3 regions of the Enterobacter sp. H2G27 genome follow, and region 2 is predicted to be linked to each of the others. Evidence: predicted binding sites of a transcription regulator. Region 2 holds the regulator's gene; each other region holds the start of a gene.
The links. Region 2 encodes PurR, which represses purine synthesis genes. Its sites were predicted from a motif close to CANGCAAACGTTTGCNTG; they were not measured.

Region 1: tusA (sulfurtransferase TusA) is a predicted target of PurR. The motif match lies at 1,620-1,637, and genes of this name have one in related genera.
Region 3: purE (5-(carboxyamino)imidazole ribonucleotide mutase) is a predicted target of PurR. The motif match lies at 1,602-1,619, and genes of this name have one in related genera.

What each region holds. Positions count from the first base shown of each region.
Region 1 is NZ_JBSVSI010000001.1:3,972,089-3,978,787, forward strand. It holds gene asd (aspartate-semialdehyde dehydrogenase) at 1-482, opposite strand, end outside; gene yhgN (NAAT family transporter YhgN) at 662-1,255, shown strand; gene tusA (sulfurtransferase TusA) at 1,318-1,560, opposite strand; gene ACW9E7_RS18965 (7-cyano-7-deazaguanine/7-aminomethyl-7-deazaguanine transporter) at 1,728-2,393, shown strand; gene ACW9E7_RS18970 (DcrB family lipoprotein) at 2,466-3,023, shown strand; gene ACW9E7_RS18975 (MFS transporter) at 3,028-4,245, opposite strand; gene ACW9E7_RS18980 (AI-2E family transporter) at 4,391-5,440, shown strand; gene ACW9E7_RS18985 (lipoprotein) at 5,776-6,165, shown strand; gene ACW9E7_RS18990 (methyltransferase) at 6,235-6,699, shown strand, end outside.
Region 2 is NZ_JBSVSI010000001.1:1,629,720-1,636,418, forward strand. It holds gene ACW9E7_RS07750 (riboflavin synthase subunit alpha) at 19-660, shown strand; gene cfa (cyclopropane fatty acyl phospholipid synthase) at 693-1,841, opposite strand; gene punC (purine nucleoside transporter PunC) at 2,140-3,339, opposite strand; gene punR (DNA-binding transcriptional activator PunR) at 3,454-4,365, shown strand; gene purR (HTH-type transcriptional repressor PurR) at 4,383-5,408, opposite strand; gene cydH (cytochrome bd-I oxidase subunit CydH) at 5,706-5,795, shown strand; gene ACW9E7_RS07780 (MFS transporter) at 5,959-6,699, shown strand, end outside.
Region 3 is NZ_JBSVSI010000001.1:846,117-852,815, forward strand. It holds gene purK (5-(carboxyamino)imidazole ribonucleotide synthase) at 1-1,025, opposite strand, end outside; gene purE (5-(carboxyamino)imidazole ribonucleotide mutase) at 1,022-1,531, opposite strand; gene ACW9E7_RS03945 (YdgH/BhsA/McbA-like domain containing protein) at 1,703-1,912, opposite strand; gene lpxH (UDP-2,3-diacylglucosamine diphosphatase) at 2,048-2,770, opposite strand; gene ppiB (peptidylprolyl isomerase B) at 2,774-3,268, opposite strand; gene cysS (cysteine--tRNA ligase) at 3,443-4,828, shown strand; gene ACW9E7_RS03965 (metal-dependent hydrolase) at 4,914-5,435, opposite strand; gene malI (Mal regulon transcriptional regulator MalI) at 5,509-6,525, opposite strand; gene ACW9E7_RS03975 (PTS transporter subunit EIIC) at 6,609-6,699, opposite strand, start outside.

The DNA.
Region 1 (6,699 bases), 2.3 Mb from region 2:
TAGGTCGCCACGGAGACCCACTCCACCAGATCCTGAGCGAACAGGCCACCGAGGGACATCAGCATCAGGCTGACGGTGCAGTTGCCGCCAACAAAAGTTTTTACGCCGTTGTTCAGGCCATCGGTGATCACGCCCTGGTTCACCGGGTCGAGAATAATGATGGCATCATCTTTCATGCGCAGCGAAGAAGCCGCGTCAATCCAGTAGCCCTGCCAGCCGCTTTCACGCAGCTTTGGATAGATTTCGTTGGTATAATCGCCGCCCTGGCACGTCACAATAATGTCGAGTGCCTTCAGCGCTTCCAGATCGTAAGCATCCTGCAACGTGCCTGTGGTACCACCAAAGGACGGAGCAGCCTGGCCGAGCTGGGAAGTGGAGAAGAAGACCGGGCGGATAGCGTCGAAATCGCGCTCTTCAACCATGCGTTGCATGAGTACAGAGCCGACCATACCGCGCCAGCCGATAAAACCAACGTTTTTCATAGCATTTTTTTCCTGCTGAGGGTGTGTGCTGATTGTGCAAGCCAGTATTGAACTGGGATATGCTTCACATTACAAAATGCTGCCAAAGTCGCAAGCGAAATTAATCGATGATTGCCCGGCAATCAGAAAAAGCGCTAATCATCGAAATAACACTACTAAGTATCAGGGATAATTTAAAGATGAGTGAAATCATTTCCGCGGCGGTTTTATTGATCCTGATTATGGATCCACTGGGTAACTTGCCGATCTTCATGTCGGTGCTGAAGCACACCGAACCGAAGCGCCGCCGGGCGATCATGATCCGCGAGCTGCTCATCGCCCTGCTGGTGATGTTTATCTTCCTGTTTGCGGGTGAAAAAATCCTCGCATTCCTGAACCTGCGCGCCGAAACCGTGTCGATTTCCGGCGGGATTATTCTTTTCCTGATTGCGATTAAGATGATTTTCCCGAGCGCGGAAGGCAGCAGCAGCGGCCTGCCTGCGGGTGAAGAGCCGTTTATTGTGCCGCTGGCGATTCCCCTCGTTGCCGGGCCGACCATTCTGGCCACGCTGATGCTGCTGTCGCACCAGTATCCGAACCAGATGAGCCATCTGGTGATTGCCCTGCTGATTGCCTGGGGCGGAACGTTTATTATCCTGCTGCAGTCATCCCTGTTCCTGCGCCTGCTGGGTGAGAAAGGGGTAAACGCGCTGGAGCGCCTGATGGGGCTGATTCTGGTAATGATGGCAACGCAGATGTTCCTGGACGGCATTCGGGCGTGGATGAAGGGATGACTTTCTCCCTCTCCCTGTGGGAGAGGGCCGGGGTGAGGGCATCAGGCAGCAGAGGCGCCCACTCAACCCTTACGAATCAAATACCGGTACGGCAGCGTTTCCGTCTGCTGTGCCACCAGCTCATGCTCCATAAAGGTACAAAAACCGGGAATATCGCGCGTGGTGGCCGGGTCGTCGGCAACGATCAGCAGCGTTTCACCGGTCTGCATGTTGCGCACGGTTTTACGTACCATCATTACCGGTTCCGGGCAGCGAAGGCCCTGGGCATCAAGAGTGTGGTCTGGGCTGGAAAACAGGTCGGTCATGATCTTCTCGGTCTGATAAAAACGGCTGTAGTTTACGCCCGGTTGCGATCAATGCAAACCAGGTTAACGATTGCGTAAAAACTAACCATTGCAATGTCCTGACAAAGCAGTATCATGCTGCGGTTTTTATTGGGTTCCCTCACCCCAACGTATAAAAAGGTCACAATATGACGCAGTTTTCTGAATCTCAGCGCGTAAAAGCGTTGTTCTGGCTTTCGCTTTTCCATTTGCTGGTGATCACCTCCAGCAACTATCTGGTGCAGCTCCCGATCTCCATCTTTGGTTTCCATACCACCTGGGGCGCGTTTAGTTTCCCGTTTATTTTCCTCGCGACGGATTTGACCGTGCGTATTTTTGGCGCACCGCTGGCTCGCCGTATTATTTTTTCGGTCATGCTCCCGGCGCTGTTCATCTCGTACGTGATTTCGTCTCTGTTTTATATGGGAAGCTGGCAGGGCTTTGAGGCGTTAACCCACTTCAACCTGTTCGTTGCCCGTATCGCCGCGGCAAGCTTTATGGCCTACGCGCTGGGGCAGATCCTCGACGTGCATGTGTTTAACCGCCTGCGTCAGAATCATCGCTGGTGGATGGCGCCAACCGCCTCCACGCTGTTCGGTAACGTGAGCGATACGCTGGCCTTCTTCTTCATCGCCTTCTGGCGCAGCCCGGATGCGTTCATGGCCGAGCACTGGATGGAAATCGCGCTGGTGGACTACTGCTTTAAGGTTCTCATCAGCATTGTTTTCTTCCTGCCGATGTACGGCGTGCTGCTCAATATGCTGCTGAAAAGGCTGGCAGATAAATCTGAAATCACAGCATTGCAGGCTGGTTAAGGGTTCGCTTTATCAGTTGTGATAAGATGAGCGAATGAGCCGTTATGGCCGTTTATCGAAAGGAAGAAGTCAATGCGCAATCTGGTTAAATATGTCGGGATTGGCCTGCTGGTTGTGGGTCTTGCAGCCTGTGATAACAGCGACACGAAAACGCCTGCTCAGGGCGCATCCGCAGAAAGCAATGCGACCGGCCAGCCGGTGAATCTGATGGATGGCAAACTCAGTTTCTCTCTGCCAGCCGATATGACTGACCAGAGCGGCAAGCTGGGCACCCAGGCGAACAACATGCACGTTTACTCCGACGCAACCGGGCAGAAAGCGGTCATTGTGATTGTGGGCGACGACACCAGCGAAGACCTGGCCGTCCTGTCCAAACGTCTTGAAGATCAGCAGCGCGGACGTGACCCGCAGCTGCAGGTCGTGACCAATAAATCCATCGAGCTGAAAGGCCATAAGCTGCAGCAGCTCGATAGCATCATCTCCGCAAAAGGCCAGACCGCTTACTCCTCTGTTGTGCTGGGCAAGGTCGATAACAAACTGCTGACCCTGCAGATCACCCTGCCAGCGGAAGATCAGCAGAAAGCGCAGACGGCCGCTGAAAACATCATTAACACCATCGTGATCCAGTAACGCTTCACGACGATGACGTGGCCTCCGGTGCCTGCACCGGGGGCCATTTTTTTAGCCGCCACGTCAGCAGCAGCGCAATAACCACCAGACCCGCCGCGGCAAGATAGATCACCGGCACGCCTGCCCAGGCCATCACCAGCCCCGCCAGCGGGCCGGTAATGCCTAAAGACATATCCATGAATACCGTATAGGTCGCCAGCGCCGCCCCCTGATTCTGCTGCGGCACGGCTTTTACCGCCACCACGCCCAGCGCCGGGAAGACCAGGGAAAAGCCTGCCCCCGCGAGGAACACGCCCACTTTGGCGACCCACGGCACCATCGCAATTCCGGTCAGCAGCAGCCCGACAATCTCTATCGCAAAGCAGATCATCGCCACATTCAGCCCGCCGAGACGGTTGATGCCGTTAGGGAAAAGCAGGCGGGCACCTACAAACGCACAGCTAAACAGGGTTAACGCAAAGGCCGCGCCGTCCCAGCCTTTGGCGTCGTAGAACAGGGTGATGAAGGTCGCAATTACGCCAAAGCCGGTGGTTGCCAGCGCCAGGGCCATGCCGTACGGCCAGACGCGTCCCAGCACCGCCCGAAACGGCAGCGGCTTGCCTTTGCTGGCCTTAACTTTCGGACGCGGCAGCGCAAAGAGAATTGCCAGCAGCGCGACCGCCATAATAGTGATAGACAGCCCATACAGCCCGCCAAGCGCATAGCAGGCCACGCCGAGCGGCGCCCCGAGGGCCATTGCCCCGTAGGTGACAATCCCGTTCCAGGAGATCACCCGGCCAATGTGCGGCGCGCCGACAACCCCAACGCCCCAGAGCGTCGAGCCGGTTCCCGCCAGGCTTTGTCCGATGCCGAGAATGACGCGGCCCAGACAGAGCAGCGCCAGGCTGACCAGCGGCCAGTGGCTGGTTGCGGCAGCCAGCAGGTAGCTCAGGCCACTGAGGAAACAGCCGCATAAACCCACCACCACAATGCTTTTTGGACCGAACAGGTCCGCGTAGCGCCCGGCATGGGGGCGACTCAGGAGCGTGGCGAAATATTGCAGGCTGATGACCAGCCCCGCCCAGAAGGCGCTGAAGCCCATCACGTCATGGACATAGCCCGGCAGGACCGCCAGCGGCAGGCCAATGGTCAGATAGCTGGCAAAGTTGAAAATCACAACGGAAACGATGCGCAGATTGAGGCGCAATCCGCTCAGTGCCGGTTCAGCGGCAGGTTCGGGCATGGGGTTTTACCTGGATTTTTTACAACCGTGTTTCACTATTACCACGGCGCAATAAGAAAATCAGCACCGACTTTCAGATTAACGGCTCCAGACGAAGCGAAGCCCGGGCACTACACTTACCGGGTCATCATATTAAGGAACACGCATGATCGCTAACCCGTCCGACAAAGCAGGACTTCACATCTTATTAAAACTCGCCTGTCTGGTGGTTATCCTTGCGGGTATTCATGCTGCCGCCGACATTATTGTTCAGCTCCTGCTGGCGCTCTTTTTTGCCATTGTGCTTAATCCTCTGGTCACCTGGTTTTTACGTCGGGGAGTCAGCCGCCCGGTAGCCATCACCATTGTGGTTATTGTTATGCTGATTGGCCTGACGGCGCTCTTCGGCGTACTGGCGGCATCGCTGAGCGAATTCTCCACCATGCTGCCGCAGTACAACAAAGAGCTGACGCGTAAAATTGTCGCGCTGCAGGAGATGGTACCCTTTCTTAATCTGCATATTTCACCCGAACGGATGCTGCGCAGAATGGACTCCGAGAAGGTCATGACCTACGCCACCACCTTGATGACGGGGCTTTCCGGCGCGATGGCCAGCATTCTGCTGCTGGTCATGACGGTGGTGTTTATGCTGTTCGAAGTTCGCCACGTCCCCTATAAGCTGCGCTTTGCACTGAACAACCCACAAATTCACATTGCCGGATTACACCGGGCACTGAAGGGCGTCTCAAAATATCTGGCGCTGAAAACGCTTCTGAGCGTCTGGACCGGGGTCATTGTCTGGCTGGGGCTGATGCTGATGGACGTGCAGTTCGCGCTGATGTGGGGCGTGCTGGCATTTCTGCTGAACTACGTGCCGAATATTGGCGCGGTGCTTTCCGCCGTGCCGCCGATGATTCAGGCGTTTCTGTTCAACGGTTTCTACGAATGCATGCTGGTCGGCGCGCTGTTCCTCGTCGTGCATATGGTGCTGGGCAATATTCTTGAACCGCGCATGATGGGACACCGTCTGGGCATGTCGACGCTGGTGGTATTTTTATCCTTACTGATTTGGGGATGGCTGCTGGGCCCGGTCGGTATGCTGCTGTCGGTCCCCCTGACCAGCGTATGTAAAATCTGGATGGAAACCACCAAAGGCGGCAGCAAGCTGGCGATCCTGCTCGGTCCGGGGAGGCCGAAAAGCCGATTACCCGGATAACCGACCTACCTGTACAGGTAGGTTTAAACCATCAGTAATACACCGTAAATTACCGCGTCCTTAATCCGTCGCGGTATTTTATTTGCGTTAAGGCGATATTCACCCTGTTTTATTTACGTCGTGAGCATTACTCTCAAACGCAATTCATGATTTAACGCAAATTATAAAAAATGAAATGGTTATTTATTTTTCCATGTTATTATTTCCGCCTTCGCTTCAACGTAATGCAAACATTAATATTGATTAAAAATACGCCTGGCGCCAACGGAAAGCCGGATGAATATTATTTGTAAAAACCACTACCTTTAATTGTTAATATTGATATGGAGTTGTTGATGAAAAAGATCGTTAAATGGTGTGCTGCTGCCGTATTCGTTGGCGCACTGGCAGGCTGTGCGCGTACCGCCCCAATCGCTCAGGTTCACTCTATTGTAAGCGCGGGTCATACTGCCGATCAGGTAAAAACGGCAATTTTGAAAGCAGGCCAAAAACGTGACTGGATCATGACGGAAGCGGGCCCGGGAATGATTAAGGGGCGTCTGCAGTCGCGCGATCACTCGGTCCAGGTGAGTATTCCGTATACGGCAACAAGCTATTCAATCAACTATGAAAACAGCCTTAATCTGAAAGCGGCAGACGGTAAAATTCACAAAAATTATAACCGCTGGGTGAATAACCTCGACCACGATATTCAGCTGAACCTCTCCGCAGGCGCCACGCTGTAATATTTTTCTAAAGTCGGGCCGCGTATGGCCCGATAACCTCTCTTTATTATCCTCAAAGGTTACGTAGTAATGTACGAAAAGGACACACTCAGCGCACTGGATGCCATTACCGAAGCGCAACGCATCGCTTTTGCCCCGATGTTATTCCAGACTGCGCTTTGTCTGCGTAACTCAGGCGTTCTCGCCTGGCTAGATAAACAAGGGAAAGAAGGTGCCAGCCTTGAGGAAATAACAGAACACAGCACGCTAGGTAGCTATGGTGTCAGCGTACTGCTGGATATGGGATTAAGCGGTCGAATCGTAACCCAACAGCAAGGACGTTATTTCCTGGCGAAAGTGGGCCATTTTTTACTGCACGACGAAATGACCCGCGTAAATATGGATTTCACCCAGGACGTTTGTTACCAGGGGCTATTTCACCTGGCGGACGCCCTGCAGGAAGAAAAACCTGCCGGATTAGCCGTGTTTGGCAACTGGCCAACCATCTACCCGGCTTTATCCCAATTACCTGCTCCGGCGAAGGATAGCTGGTTC
Region 2 (6,699 bases):
AAAACAGGAGTTGTAAGCATGTTTACTGGTATTGTGCAGGGCACTGCCAAAGTGGTGTCCATTGATGAAAAACCTAATTTCCGTACTCATGTTGTTGAGCTGCCGGAATATATGCTCGAGGGCATTGAAACCGGCGCGTCGATTGCCCATAACGGCTGCTGCCTGACCGTTACCGAAATTAACGGCAACCAGATTAGCTTTGATTTAATGAAAGAGACGCTGCGCATCACTAACCTGGGCGAGCTGGTGGTAGGCGATACCATCAACGTTGAGCGCGCGGCGAAGTTCAGCGATGAGATTGGCGGTCATCTTATGTCGGGGCACATCATGACCACCGCCGAAGTGGCGAAAATCGTGACCTCGGAAAATAACCGTCAAATCTGGTTTAAAATGCAGGACCCGTCATTAATGAAATACATCCTCTATAAAGGATTTATTGGCATTGACGGGATTAGCCTGACGGTAGGGGAAGTGACGCCAACGCGTTTTTGCGTGCATTTAATTCCTGAAACGCTGCAGCGCACCACGCTGGGCGCGAAAAAACTGGGGCATCGCGTGAATATCGAAATCGATCCTCAGACCCAGGCTGTGGTGGATACGGTTGAGCGCGTGCTGGCAGCAAAAGAAGCCGCAATAATAAAGACCGCCGAAGAGGAATAAAAAAATAACCCCGGATATCCGGGGTTATTTTTTTAGCGTGCGACACGCAGTCCGTGTTCTATCCCACGGCTGAATACCACCTGCCAGAGCTGAATATCCCGTGCGCGAAACGCCCCCGCGCAGGCATTCAGATAATAGCTAAACATTCGTTTGAATCGTTCAGAATAGTTGTCCGCAATCTCTGGCCAGGCTTTCTGGAAACGTTCATGCCATGCCATTAAGGTGGTGTCGTAGTCCGCGCCAAAGTTATGCCAGTCTTCCATCACGAAATGGGGTTCACTGGCGTTGGCAATCTGGCGAACGGACGGTAAACAGCCATTCGGAAAGATGTATTTGTTGATCCACGGGTCAACGTTGTTGTCGGTCCGCTTAGAGCCGATGGTGTGCAGCAGGAAGAGCCCGTCCGGTTTCAGATTACGATCCACCACCTCAAAGTAGGTATCGTAGTTTTTTGGCCCCACGTGCTCGAACATGCCGACGGAAACGATCCGGTCGAACTGCTCGTTCAGGTCGCGGTAGTCCTGCAGCCGGATATCCACATCGAGACCCTGGCAGCGCTCTCGCGCCATTTTTTGCTGTTCCGCTGAGATCGTCACGCCGACCACGCTGACGCCATAGTGCTTCGCCATAAAATACGCCAGCCCGCCCCAGCCGCAACCGATATCCAGCACGCGCATGCCGGGCTGTAGCTGCAGTTTTTCACTGATCAGACGCAGCTTGGCCTGCTGAGCCTCTTCAAGCGTCGAGGCCTCTTTCCAGTAGGCGCAGGAGTATTGCATGAAAGGGTCCAGCATACGGCTGAACAAATCGTTGCCAAGATCGTAATGTTCTTTGCCAACGATCCACGCGCGTTTTTTACTCTGGAGATTGAAAAGTCGGGCAGAGGCGACGCGCAGGGTGTCTTTCAGGTTGCGAGGGAGTTGATTTTCAAGACCGGCACGCAACACGCTGGCGAAAAAGGTATCCAGACGTTCACACTCCCACCAGCCGTCCATGTAGCTTTCTCCCAGGCCTAACGACCCTTCCCGCAACACGCGTTTAAAAAAGTCGGGATGTTTAACCTGAGGATCGGATGGCGATGATCCATTGATAGTGATGCCTGCTCGACCTAACAGTTCACTGACGATCCGGGACCAGTTATCGTCCGGAACGCTGACTTCTTCTATACACGATGAACTCATAGCTTCTCCATCACCCTACTGTGATCAGAACCTTAAAACAGCGTAGACGCTTTTTTTGGTTTGTGAGAAATCTCACGGTAAATACCGCGAGGCTAGTATCCGACGTAGAACAGAGGAAGGGAGATAACCCTTGCCGAAATGCCTTCCATGGTAAAACGGGAGCACTCCGGCTCCCGTTAACACTTAATATTTATCGTATTTAATCGAACCAAATTTAGTATAGGCTTCAAAATTTGGTGATTCAATAGAAAATTGTTAGCAACCTAATCACTGAAATATAACATGATTTCTGGCGCAATCAGGCATGCGAGGTTTCCACCTGAGCACCGTTATCCTGCTCACGCTGCGCGGAGGCCTGCATGCGATAGCCCAATACCGCCAGCGCTACGGTGAACAGCATCACGCTGGTGGTGGTCAAAAGCGGCGTAGCAATCAGCGCCGAGACCACCAGGCTTGCCAGGAAGCACAAACCCAGCTGCAGGGTGTTCTGCAGCGCGGCGGCGCGGCCTGTTGCCTGCGGGAATGGACGCAGCGCCTGCGCCACAACGATAGGGTAAATCGCCCCGTTCGCAATGGCCATCACGCAGAACGGGATCAAAATTTCGGCCAGACCGGCACCCGGAATAAAGCCAACGGCCCAGGTCCCGATGACGCTCAGCGCATACAGCACCAGCAGCCACGGCAGCATCTGCTGGCCTTCCCATTTTTGCAGCGCCGCGCGACAGCCGTACCCGCCCACAAGGAACGCGATTGTCTGCGGAACATAGCTCAGGCCGATGGCTGCCGGGCTGTAGCCCATATCGTGCAGAATGAACGGCGAGCCGGTGAGCCATGCGAAGAAGCTTGCCGAGCAGGCGGCATAGATCAGGACATTCCCGCGATACGCTTTGGCGCTCAACAGTGAGGTGAAGGTAATCGGCTTCGCGTCGGCATGCGCCTCTTTTTTATGCGCAGGCTTGAGGGCAAACGCCGGCAGCATCAGCACCAGCGTGATGGCAAACAGCGTGGCAAAAATGGCCTGCCAGTCAAAGTGCGCGAGGATCCAGCTGCCCAGCAGCGGAGCCAGGGCAGGGGAGAGGCCCACCAGCGGCATAATGGTGGCGAAAATACGGTTTGTGCGGTTAGCCGGGTAGTAGTCGGTCACCAGCGCCTGCCAGGTCACGGCCGCGGCACAGACGCCCACGGCCTGAACGAAGCGCAGCACCAGCAGCCAGGTGGCGTCGCGTACCCATAACATCCCCAGGCAGCCCACGGCAAAAATGGCCAGACCCAGCAGCAGTACCGGTTTACGACCAAAGCGATCCGAGAGCGGTCCCCAGAGCAGCTGTGCAAAAGCAAAACCGGCGAGGAACAAACTCAGGCTGGCACTGATGGCGGCAGCGGGGGTTTGCAAATCTTCCTGCATCGCGGCAAAAGCCGGCAGGTACATATCGGTGGCCAAAAAGCCCAGCACGCTTAAGCCGCCGAGCCAGACTAAAAAACCGTTCCTGGGTTGCATTATTTTATTCTCCTGAGGAGGCAGGTATACATTGGCGCTGAGTGTAGGGAGTGCAAAGCCGCTTGTGAAACGCTAATATTTGGCGGGTGCATTCAAATTTTTTGCAGGCAGAAAATGTGGTCAGATTATTCTCTTGAAGTGGTCGATGCTGTCGCGCGTAACGGCAGCTTCAGCGGTGCGGCGCAGGAGCTGCACCGCGTCCCTTCGGCCATCAGCTACACGGTGCGTCAACTGGAGGAGTGGCTGGCGGTTCCGCTGTTTGAGCGGCGGCATCGTGACGTGGAATTGACGCCCGCCGGGGCGTGGTTTTTGAAGGAAGGGCGTTCTGTTATCAAAAAAATGCAGATCACCCGCGAACAGTGCCAGCAGATCGCCAACGGCTGGCGGGGACATCTTTCCATCGCGGTGGATAACATCGTGAAGCCGGAACGCACCCGACAGATGATTGTCGATTTCTATCGTCATTTCTCTGACGTTGAGCTGCGGGTCTCGCAGGAGGTGTTCAACGGGGTGTGGGATGCGCTGGCGGACGGCAGGGCGGAGATGGCGATTGGCGCGACGCAGGCGATCCCGGTCGGGGGACGTTACGCCTTTCGCGACATGGGGATGCTGAGCTGGAAATGCGTGGTGGCCAGCGATCATCCTCTGGCAGCGATGGACGGGCCGCTTAGCGACGATACGCTGCGCAACTGGCCCTCGCTGGTGCTGGAGGATACGTCCCGTTCATTGCCCAAGCGTATCACCTGGCTTCTGGACAACCAGCGGCGGGTGGTGGCTCCGGACTGGGAATCGTCGGCGACGTGCCTCAGTGCCGGACTGTGCGTCGCGATGGTGCCCGTTCATTTTGCGCGTCCGCGCATCGATACCGGCGAATGGGTTGAACTGACGCTGGAAAATCCGTTCCCGGACGCGGCCTGCTGCCTGACCTGGCAACAAAATGATGTCTCGCCCGCCATGGCCTGGCTGCTGGATTATCTGGGGGACAGCGAAACGCTGAACCGGGAATGGTTACGGGAGCCAGCGTAGCTGGCCCCGTAAAGGGATTAACGACGGTAGTCGCGGAACGGACCGTCCGCAACGGAACGGCGTTCAATCAGGCGCGGGTGAACTTCAATGGACTGCGACTCTTCGCGCTTGTTGACGATCCTGTCGAGCAGCATATTGAAGGCCGTTTCGCCCAGCGAATCTTTCGGCTGGTGAATGGTGGTCAGCGCTGGGGTGAAGAAGCGCGCGTTACGCACGTTGTCATACCCGATCACGGAAATATCCTGCGGTACGCGCAGACCCAGCTCATCGGCGGCGCAGAGCGCGCCCATGGCCATGATGTCACCCCCGCAGAAAACGGCGGTCGGACGGTGCGGCTGGGAAACGATCTGCTGCATCGCGCGGTAGCCTGATTCCGGCTCAAAGTCGCCCTGCACGATCCAGTTTTCCGGCACGTTGATCAGCGCTTCTTCCATCGCTTTCATAAAACCGGCAAGACGGCCCGCCCCGGTGTTGCGCTCCAGCGGACCCGGGATCACGCCAATCTCGCGGTGACCGCGTTCGATCAAATAACGACCGGCCATATAGCCGCCTTCAAAAGCGTTATCGATAACGGAATCGGTGAAGTCTGCGCGCGCTTCGCCCCAGTCCATCACCACCATCGGAATATGGCGATACTCTTCCAGCATCGACAGCACTGACTCCGGATACTCGGAGCACATTACCAGCAGGCCATCAACGCGCTTTTGCGCCATCATCGACAGGTAGGCACGCTGTTTTTCAATGCTGTTCCACGCGTTGCCCAGAATCAGGGTATAGCCTTTCTGGAAGCAGTTCTTTTCGACCGCTTCAATGATCTCGGCAAAATAGGCCGCTTCACTGCTGGTTGCCAGCAATCCAATGGATTTGGTGTGATTAACCTTGAGGCTACGCGCAACCGCACTTGGCGAATAGTGCAGCTCTTTGATCGCTGCCCAGACGGCGTTGCGCGTCTCTTCCGCCACAAAGCGGGTTTTGTTAATTACATGTGATACGGTTGTGGTGGAAACGTTTGCGCGTTTTGCTACGTCTTTAATTGTTGCCATTAAATGTCACTCCAGACCATATCCTAAGCTCCTGAAAAACTTGAAGGTAAACGTTTGCCTTCTCTCACCCTTATCTCGCAATGTTGAATTGCGGCACGCCGGGAAAACGACACGGGACGTCAGGAGGGGGTCAATGGCCGGTACGCTAATAAATTTAGCGTGGAATTTTGTCCTATCTTGATGAAAAGGGGAAGAGGTAAAGTGGTTATCAGTATAAATCCAGGAAGATTTTTGACGTAATCTGTGCAAAAATGAGCAAGCTCACTTTTCGTGTGGGGATTAAAAGGAGAAAAATTGATGAGTTCCGATCTTAAGTTTTCGCTGTTCACCACCGTTGTTGTGCTGGCTCTGATTGTTGTGGCCGGTCTGACGGCTGCGCTGCACTGATTTACGCGGAGGGAGAGCCTTCTCCCTCCCGACTCCCCGGATTGTTACTTCTCTGGCAAAAATCTTTTGCCATTTTGTTAACTTCTCATTTTTTGTGATTGATGTCATGCTTTCCGCTTCTTTGTTCTGTGTCACCACGTGACACGGCATCCGGAGTTGACGCATGAAAATCAATTTTCCCCTGCTGGCCCTGGCGATTGGCGCTTTTGGGATTGGCACCACTGAATTCTCCCCGATGGGGTTACTGCCCGTCATCGCCCGCGGCGTGGACGTCTCGATCCCCGCGGCAGGCATGTTGATCAGCGCCTACGCTATCGGCGTGATGGTGGGGGCGCCGCTGATGACGCTTCTCCTTTCGCACCGCGCGCGCCGCAATGCGCTGATTTTCCTGATGGCGATTTTCACCCTCGGCAACGTGCTATCGGCCATTTCGCCGGACTACACCACGCTGATGCTGTCGCGTATTCTGACCAGCCTTAACCACGGCGCGTTCTTTGGGCTGGGATCGGTCGTTGCTGCCAGCGTGGTGCCAAAACACAAGCAGGCGAGCGCCGTGGCCACCATGTTTATGGGTCTGACCATCGCTAACATCGGCGGTGTTCCTGCTGCAACCTGGCTGGGAGAAGCGATCGGCTGGCGTATGTCTTTCCTGGCGACGGCCGGGCTGGGCGTGGTCGCGATGGTGGCATTGTTCTTCTCCCTGCCGAAAGGCAGCGCCGGAGAACGTCCGGAAGTGCGTAAGGAGCTGTCGGTGCTGGTGCGCCCGCAGGTGCTTTCCGCACTGCTTACCACCGTTCTCGGGGCAGGGGCGATGTTTACCCTCTATACCTATATTTCACCGGTACTGCACGATATCACCCACGCAACGCCTCTCTTTGTGACCGCGATGCTGGTGCTGATTGGC
Region 3 (6,699 bases), 780 kb from region 2:
TCCGGCGGCAGGAGAGGGATCATGGCTTCCAGGGTGGCGCTCAGGCGGCCCGTGTCGCTGTCGTTCAGGTTCAGGTGACCGACCTTACGACCCGCGCGAACCTCTTTGTCATACCAGTGCAGATGCACGAGCGGCAGCTTCAGCCAGTCGTAGTTCAGATCGGTGCCGATCAGGTTGATCATCACCGACGGGCTATTGACCACCGGCTGCGGCAGCGGCAGGTTGGTGATGGCGCGCAGGTGCAGTTCGAACTGGCTGATGGACGCGCCATTTTGCGTCCAGTGGCCGCTGTTGTGCACGCGCGGTGCCAGCTCGTTGATTAGCAGACCAGACGGCGTCACAAAACACTCCATCGCCATGACGCCCACGTAGCCCAGCTCGTGCATGATGGCAGAGAGCATCTCTTCCGCCTGCGCCTGCTGGTCAGCATTGGCGTGCGGGAAGGCGACGCTGGTGCGCAGAATGCCGTCCTGATGCAGGTTATGCGTCAGCGGATAAAACACCGTGCGGCCGTCATGCCCGCGCGCGCCAACCAGCGAGACTTCACCGCTGAAGTTAATGCCCTGCTCAACAATGCATTCGCCGTAGCAGTCGTCCGGCAGCTCGGCGGTGTCGTTTGCGCGAAGGCGCCACTGGCCGCGGCCGTCGTAGCCGCCCACGCGGCGCTTCACGATCGCCTGCTCGCCCAGCATGGCGAAGACGTCGTTCCACTCGCTTTTATCGGACAGGAGCTGCCACGGTGCGGTCGGCAAACCGAGCTTGTCGAACAGCTGCTTTTGCGTCAGACGGTCGGCAATGATTGGGAACACGTCGCGGTTAACAAAAGCGTTGTGACGCGCCAGCTCGCGGGTCAGAGCGGTCTCCGGCCAGCGTTCGATCTCGGCGGTGATCACGCTCTGGTGGAATGGGACGGCTTCCGGCTCGGCGTCCAGCCCGACGGGCCAGACGGCAATCCCCAGAGGTTCACCGGCCTGACGCAGCATGCGGCCTAACTGGCCATTACCGAGGACGCAAACCTGCTTCATGCCGCACCCCGCGGGTCTGGATTGTCCAGCACTTCGTCGGTCTGGGCTTTACGCCACTCCGCCAGACGCTGATGCAACGCTTTATCGTGTGTCGCCAGGATCTGCGCAGCCAGCAGGGCGGCATTGGCGGCACCCGCTTTGCCAATAGCCAGCGTGCCGACAGGAATACCGCGCGGCATCTGGACGATGGAGTAGAGGCTATCCACACCGCTTAACGCGGCGCTTTGTACCGGGACGCCCAGAACCGGTACCAGGGTTTTGGCGGCAATCATGCCCGGCAGATGTGCTGCGCCGCCCGCGCCGGCAATGATCACCTCATAACCATTCTCTTCGGCGCTTTCTGCGAAGCTGAACAGTTTGTCAGGCGTACGGTGCGCGGAGACCACTTCAACGTGGTGCGGAACATTCAGGATTTCAAAGATTTCGGCGGCGAACTGCATGGTAGCCCAGTCGCTTTTGGACCCCATCACGATGGCGACACGCGCCGGATTATTGCGGGAAGACATGCGTCTTAAAACTCCTGTGGTGCGAAACACACTGCTTTCGAGGGCACAGAGAATAGCATGTTATACGGGCAAGGAAAACGGTTGCGCGGTTAAATCTTGAGCCGTTGTTGCCGTCAATTCATAACAAAACAGACCGCATTCTGGCGGTCTGTTTTCGTCGATGGGCAATCATTATTTCGTCAGTTCTGCGGTCATATAGACGCGGTTGTCGACCTTCGCGCTGGTGATTTTGTAAGACGCACCCTGCTCAGCAGCCTGTGCAGCGATTTTCGCTTCTGCGCGGTCAAGGGTAGAGGCAGTTGCGCTCACGCTTTGAGCGAAAGAACCGAAAGAAGCCAGAGAAAGAGCAGCAACTGCAACGAAAGTTTTGATGGATTTCATGGTCGTATTCCTTAAGTGTTTTGTTTGGGATAGGGCGTTTTCCCTGATGTGATAAATAGTAGACCGACCACGGACTGATTAAAATCGAAACAATTTGCCGATATTGTTCAAAAAAATAGAATGATTTTTGAGGGGTTAAAACGGGAAAGCGATCAGCTCGACGCCCTCTGGCGTGACTTTGACCATGGAGCCTTCGGTGTGCCAGGCACCCAACACCACGCGATGGGCCGGTTCGCCGTTGGCGATAAGGGAATGGACGTCTGGACGATGGGTATGACCGTGGATCAACCACTGAACGCCATGCTTTTCCATCACGCTTACCACGGCCTGCGGATTCACGTCCATGATGGTCATGGATTTGCTGCTGTTGGCGGCTTTACTGCCCGCACGCATTCTGGCGGCGATACGGTTGCGGATAAACAGCGGCAGGGCAAGGAACACCTTCTGGATCCACGGGGTGTGGACTTTGGCGCGAAACGCCAGGTAGCCGGTATCGTCGGTGCAGAGCGTGTCGCCGTGCATGATCAGGACCCTGCGGCCATAGAGATCGAGCACCTGTTCTTCCGGCAGCAGCGTCATGCCGCTTTCGCGGGCGTAGCGCTTGCCGATCAGAAAATCACGGTTGCCGTGAATGAAGTAGCAGGGGACGCCGGAATCTACCAGCGCGTGAATGGCGGCGGCCATTTCACGGTGCAGCGGGTTAGGGTCGTCGTCGCCAATCCAGGCTTCAAACAGGTCGCCCAGGATGTACAGCGCATCGGCGCTTTTCGCTTCACCGCGTAAAAAACGCAGAAAACCGGCGGTAATCGCCGGTTCTTCTGTTTGCAGATGCAGATCTGCAATAAAGAGTGTCGCCACCAATTACTCGCTGACGGTCACGCTTGTAATCACAACGTCTTCTTTCGGAACGTCCTGGTGCATACCGCTGCGGCCAGTAGCGACGGCTTTGATCTTGTCAACCACGTCCATACCTTCAACCACTTCTGCGAATACGCAGTAGCCCCAACCCTGCAGGCTTTCGCCGGAGAAGTTCAGGAAGTCGTTGTCAGCCACGTTAATGAAGAACTGCGCGGTAGCAGAGTGAGGTGCCTGAGTACGCGCCATCGCCAGCGTGCCGCGGGTGTTTTTCAGGCCGTTGTTCGCTTCGTTTTTGATCGCTTCTTTGGTGGCTTTCTGGTTCATGCCAGGTTCGAAACCGCCGCCCTGGATCATAAAACCGTTGATCACGCGGTGGAAAATGGTGTTGTTGTAGAAACCTTCGCGGCAGTAGTCCAGGAAGTTTTTAACTGTTTCAGGCGCTTTGTCATCAAAGGTTTTGATTACGATATCGCCATGATTAGTGTGGAAAGTAACCATTTTTGCATCCTGTTCCGTTATTGTGGTACGTCGACCCGCGTTCGGGTCATCTATAGGGGCTTGTTATAGCATAACCACAGGATGCGATCACCTTGCATTGTGTGCTGCTTCGGGTTTGAATTACGGGTAGAATAGCCGGTTTTCAACCACACACGTGTTTACATGGAATCTTCGATGTTAAAAATCTTTAATACAATGACGCGCCAGAAAGAGGAATTTAAACCTATCCATGCCGGGGAAGTCGGCATGTACGTGTGTGGTATTACGGTTTACGATCTCTGTCACATTGGCCATGGCCGTACCTTTGTCGCTTTTGACGTGGTGTCACGCTACCTGCGTTTTCTGGGCTATACCCTTAAATACGTGCGTAACATCACCGACATCGACGACAAAATCATCAAGCGCGCAAATGAAAACGGCGAAAGCTTCGTTGCGCTGGTCGATCGCATGATCGTCGAGATGCATAAAGATTTTGACGCCCTGAATATTCAGCGCCCGGACAGCGAGCCGCGCGCGACCCACCACATTCACGAAATTATTGAGATCACCGAAAAGCTGATCGCACGCGGCCACGCGTACGTTGCGGACAACGGTGACGTGATGTTCTCCGTGCCGACGGACCCCACCTACGGTGCGCTTTCCCGTCAGGATCTGGATCAGCTGCAGGCCGGCGCGCGCGTTGACGTGGTTGACGTGAAGCGTAACCCGATGGACTTCGTGCTGTGGAAGATGTCCAAAGAGGGTGAACCAAGCTGGCCATCCCCGTGGGGCGAAGGCCGTCCGGGCTGGCACATTGAATGTTCCGCGATGAACTGCAAACAGCTGGGCAAACACTTCGACATTCACGGCGGCGGCTCAGACCTGATGTTCCCGCACCACGAAAACGAAATCGCGCAGTCCACCTGCGCCCACGGCGGCGAGTACGTGAACTACTGGATGCACTCCGGCATGGTAATGGTTGACCGCGAGAAGATGTCTAAATCGCTGGGTAACTTCTTCACCGTGCGCGACGTGCTGAAGTATTACGATGCGGAAACCGTGCGCTATTTCCTGATGTCCGGCCACTATCGCAGCCAGCTGAACTACAGCGAAGAGAACCTGAAACAGGCGCGCTCGGCGCTGGAGCGCCTGTATACCGCGCTGCGCGGTACCGACAGGTCTGTTCCTGCTGCAGGCGGCGAAGCGTTTGAAGCCCGCTTTGTTGAGGTGATGAACGACGACTTCAACACCCCGGAAGCGTACTCCGTGCTGTTCGACATGGCGCGCGAAGTGAACCGCCTGAAGTCAGAAGATATGGCAGCGGCGAATGCGCTGGCGTCCCATCTGCGTAAGCTCTCCTCCGTGCTCGGCCTGCTGGAGCAGGATCCGGACGCGTTCCTGCAGAGCGGTGCGCAGGCGGATGACGGTGAAGTGGCGGAAATTGAAGCGTTGATCAAAGCGCGTCTGGAAGCGCGTCAGGCAAAAGACTGGGCGGCGGCAGATGCGGCGCGCAATCGTCTGACCGAGATGGGAATCATTCTGGAAGATGGCCCGCAGGGAACGACCTGGCGTCGTAAGTAAGTCTGTAACGCCCGGTGGCGCTCACGCTTGCCGGGCCTACAGGCAAAAGTAGGCCGGGTAAGGCGTAGCCGCCACCCGGCTTTTTTTACCTTCTTTTCCACCACAACATTCCCATCAGCACCACCCCCGGCAGCCACACCCACAGCAGTTCCGAGATAATGACCTCATGCCCGTACGGCGTGGTATAGCGCGACAGCGCAAACGGCGCCACCTTAATCACCTGCCACGGCGCAAAGAAGCGTTCATCAGACCACGGCCACAGCCAGCCGACGCCTTTCCCGCCCGTGGTAATCGAATCCAGCAGGCTGTGCGACAGCAGTGACACGGTTAAAAACAGCCAGCATCGCGTCAGGCTGGTTCTGAACCAACGTCGTCCAGTCAGCACGCAAAGTATCGGCACTACAAAGGCAAACAGCAGGGAGTGGGTAAAGCCGCGGTGGCCGAAAACATTGCCGTACGCGACGCCAAATTTAAATGCCAGCACGTCGGCATCCGGAAGCATGGCGAGGATAATCCCGGCAAACAGCAGGCGGGGAGGAATCACTTTGGTTCCCAGGCCTAAGCCCAGGCAAAGCGGAACAGCAGCGTGCGTAATAACGGTAGGCATTGTAATTATCCATGGTAAATCATGGAAATATAGCAGTCATCCCGCGCTAAAAAACCTGTGCGAAATTCTGAATTTACGCCGACTCGCGTGCGATAAGCTGCCCGGAGAGCGTAATTCGCTGGGTTTGCAGCGTCGGCTCCTTCAGCGTGCGGATAATCAGCCCGGCCGCCTGACGCCCCGTCTCTTCGCTGGCGGACGAGACGTAGGTAAACGAGGGTGAGGTGAGGTTAACGTGGAGCATATCTTCGAAACCGACCAGCGCGACCTGCTGCGTCAGAAACACATCTTTACCCACCGTACGCCCGACCTGATGAATACCGGAGATGGAGCCGATCATGGCATCCGGCGAGTGGCAGAGCAGGGCGGTGATGGTGTTGTTTTTTTCCAGCAGCTGGCGGGTGGCGAAACCCGCGGCCAGCGTGTCATCGCTGCAGGCCGGAGAGTATTCATCGCGCCAGACCAGCCCGTTTTGCGCCATCGCGCTGCGAAAACCGCGCAGGCGCTGTTCGCGGATAAGGCAGCCTTCGCGTCCGCCAATGTAGGCAATATTGCGGTGACCGCGCTCGATAAGATAACGCACCGCCAGACTGGCCGCCTGTCGGTTATCGCGCATCACCAGATTGCATTTTTCATCCAGCAGAGACTGCGAGACCACCACCAGCGGCAGCGGGCAGCGGCGAATCTGTTCCGGCAGGGTAGACGTGCGGGTATCCGAGGCCAGATAGATAACTCCGGCGACGCCCTGCTGCTTAAACGACAGCAGGCAGCGCTCAAGATGGTCATGGTCGTTCTGGGGCTGACCGAGAAAAACCATATACCCCTGTTTTTCGAGATCCTGAACGATGCTCGCCATCACCTTGATGGAGAAACTGTCGCTAAAGTCACGGAGGATCAGGCCAATCAGGTTGGAGGTATTGGCGCGAAGGTTGGCAGCGGCAACGTTATGAACATAGCCCAGAGTATTGATGGCAGCGTTGACCTTCTCGATCGTTGCCTCTGAGATTTTCCCTTTCTGGCGCAGCACCAGCGAGACGGTGGAAACCGACACGCCCGCGTGCTTCGCGACATCAATAATGCTGACTTTCTTCAAAACCGCTCCCTGAAATTAACCGATTATCAGCCAGATAAAACACGTCTCCCAGCGTACAGGAGACGTGTCGTTCAGGTATCTTATTATTTGCCGATCATGGTGGACATGGTCTGGGCGATAAACTGTGCTCTGGCACCGAAAATCACCTGAATACCGTTGTCGCCGACAAACACT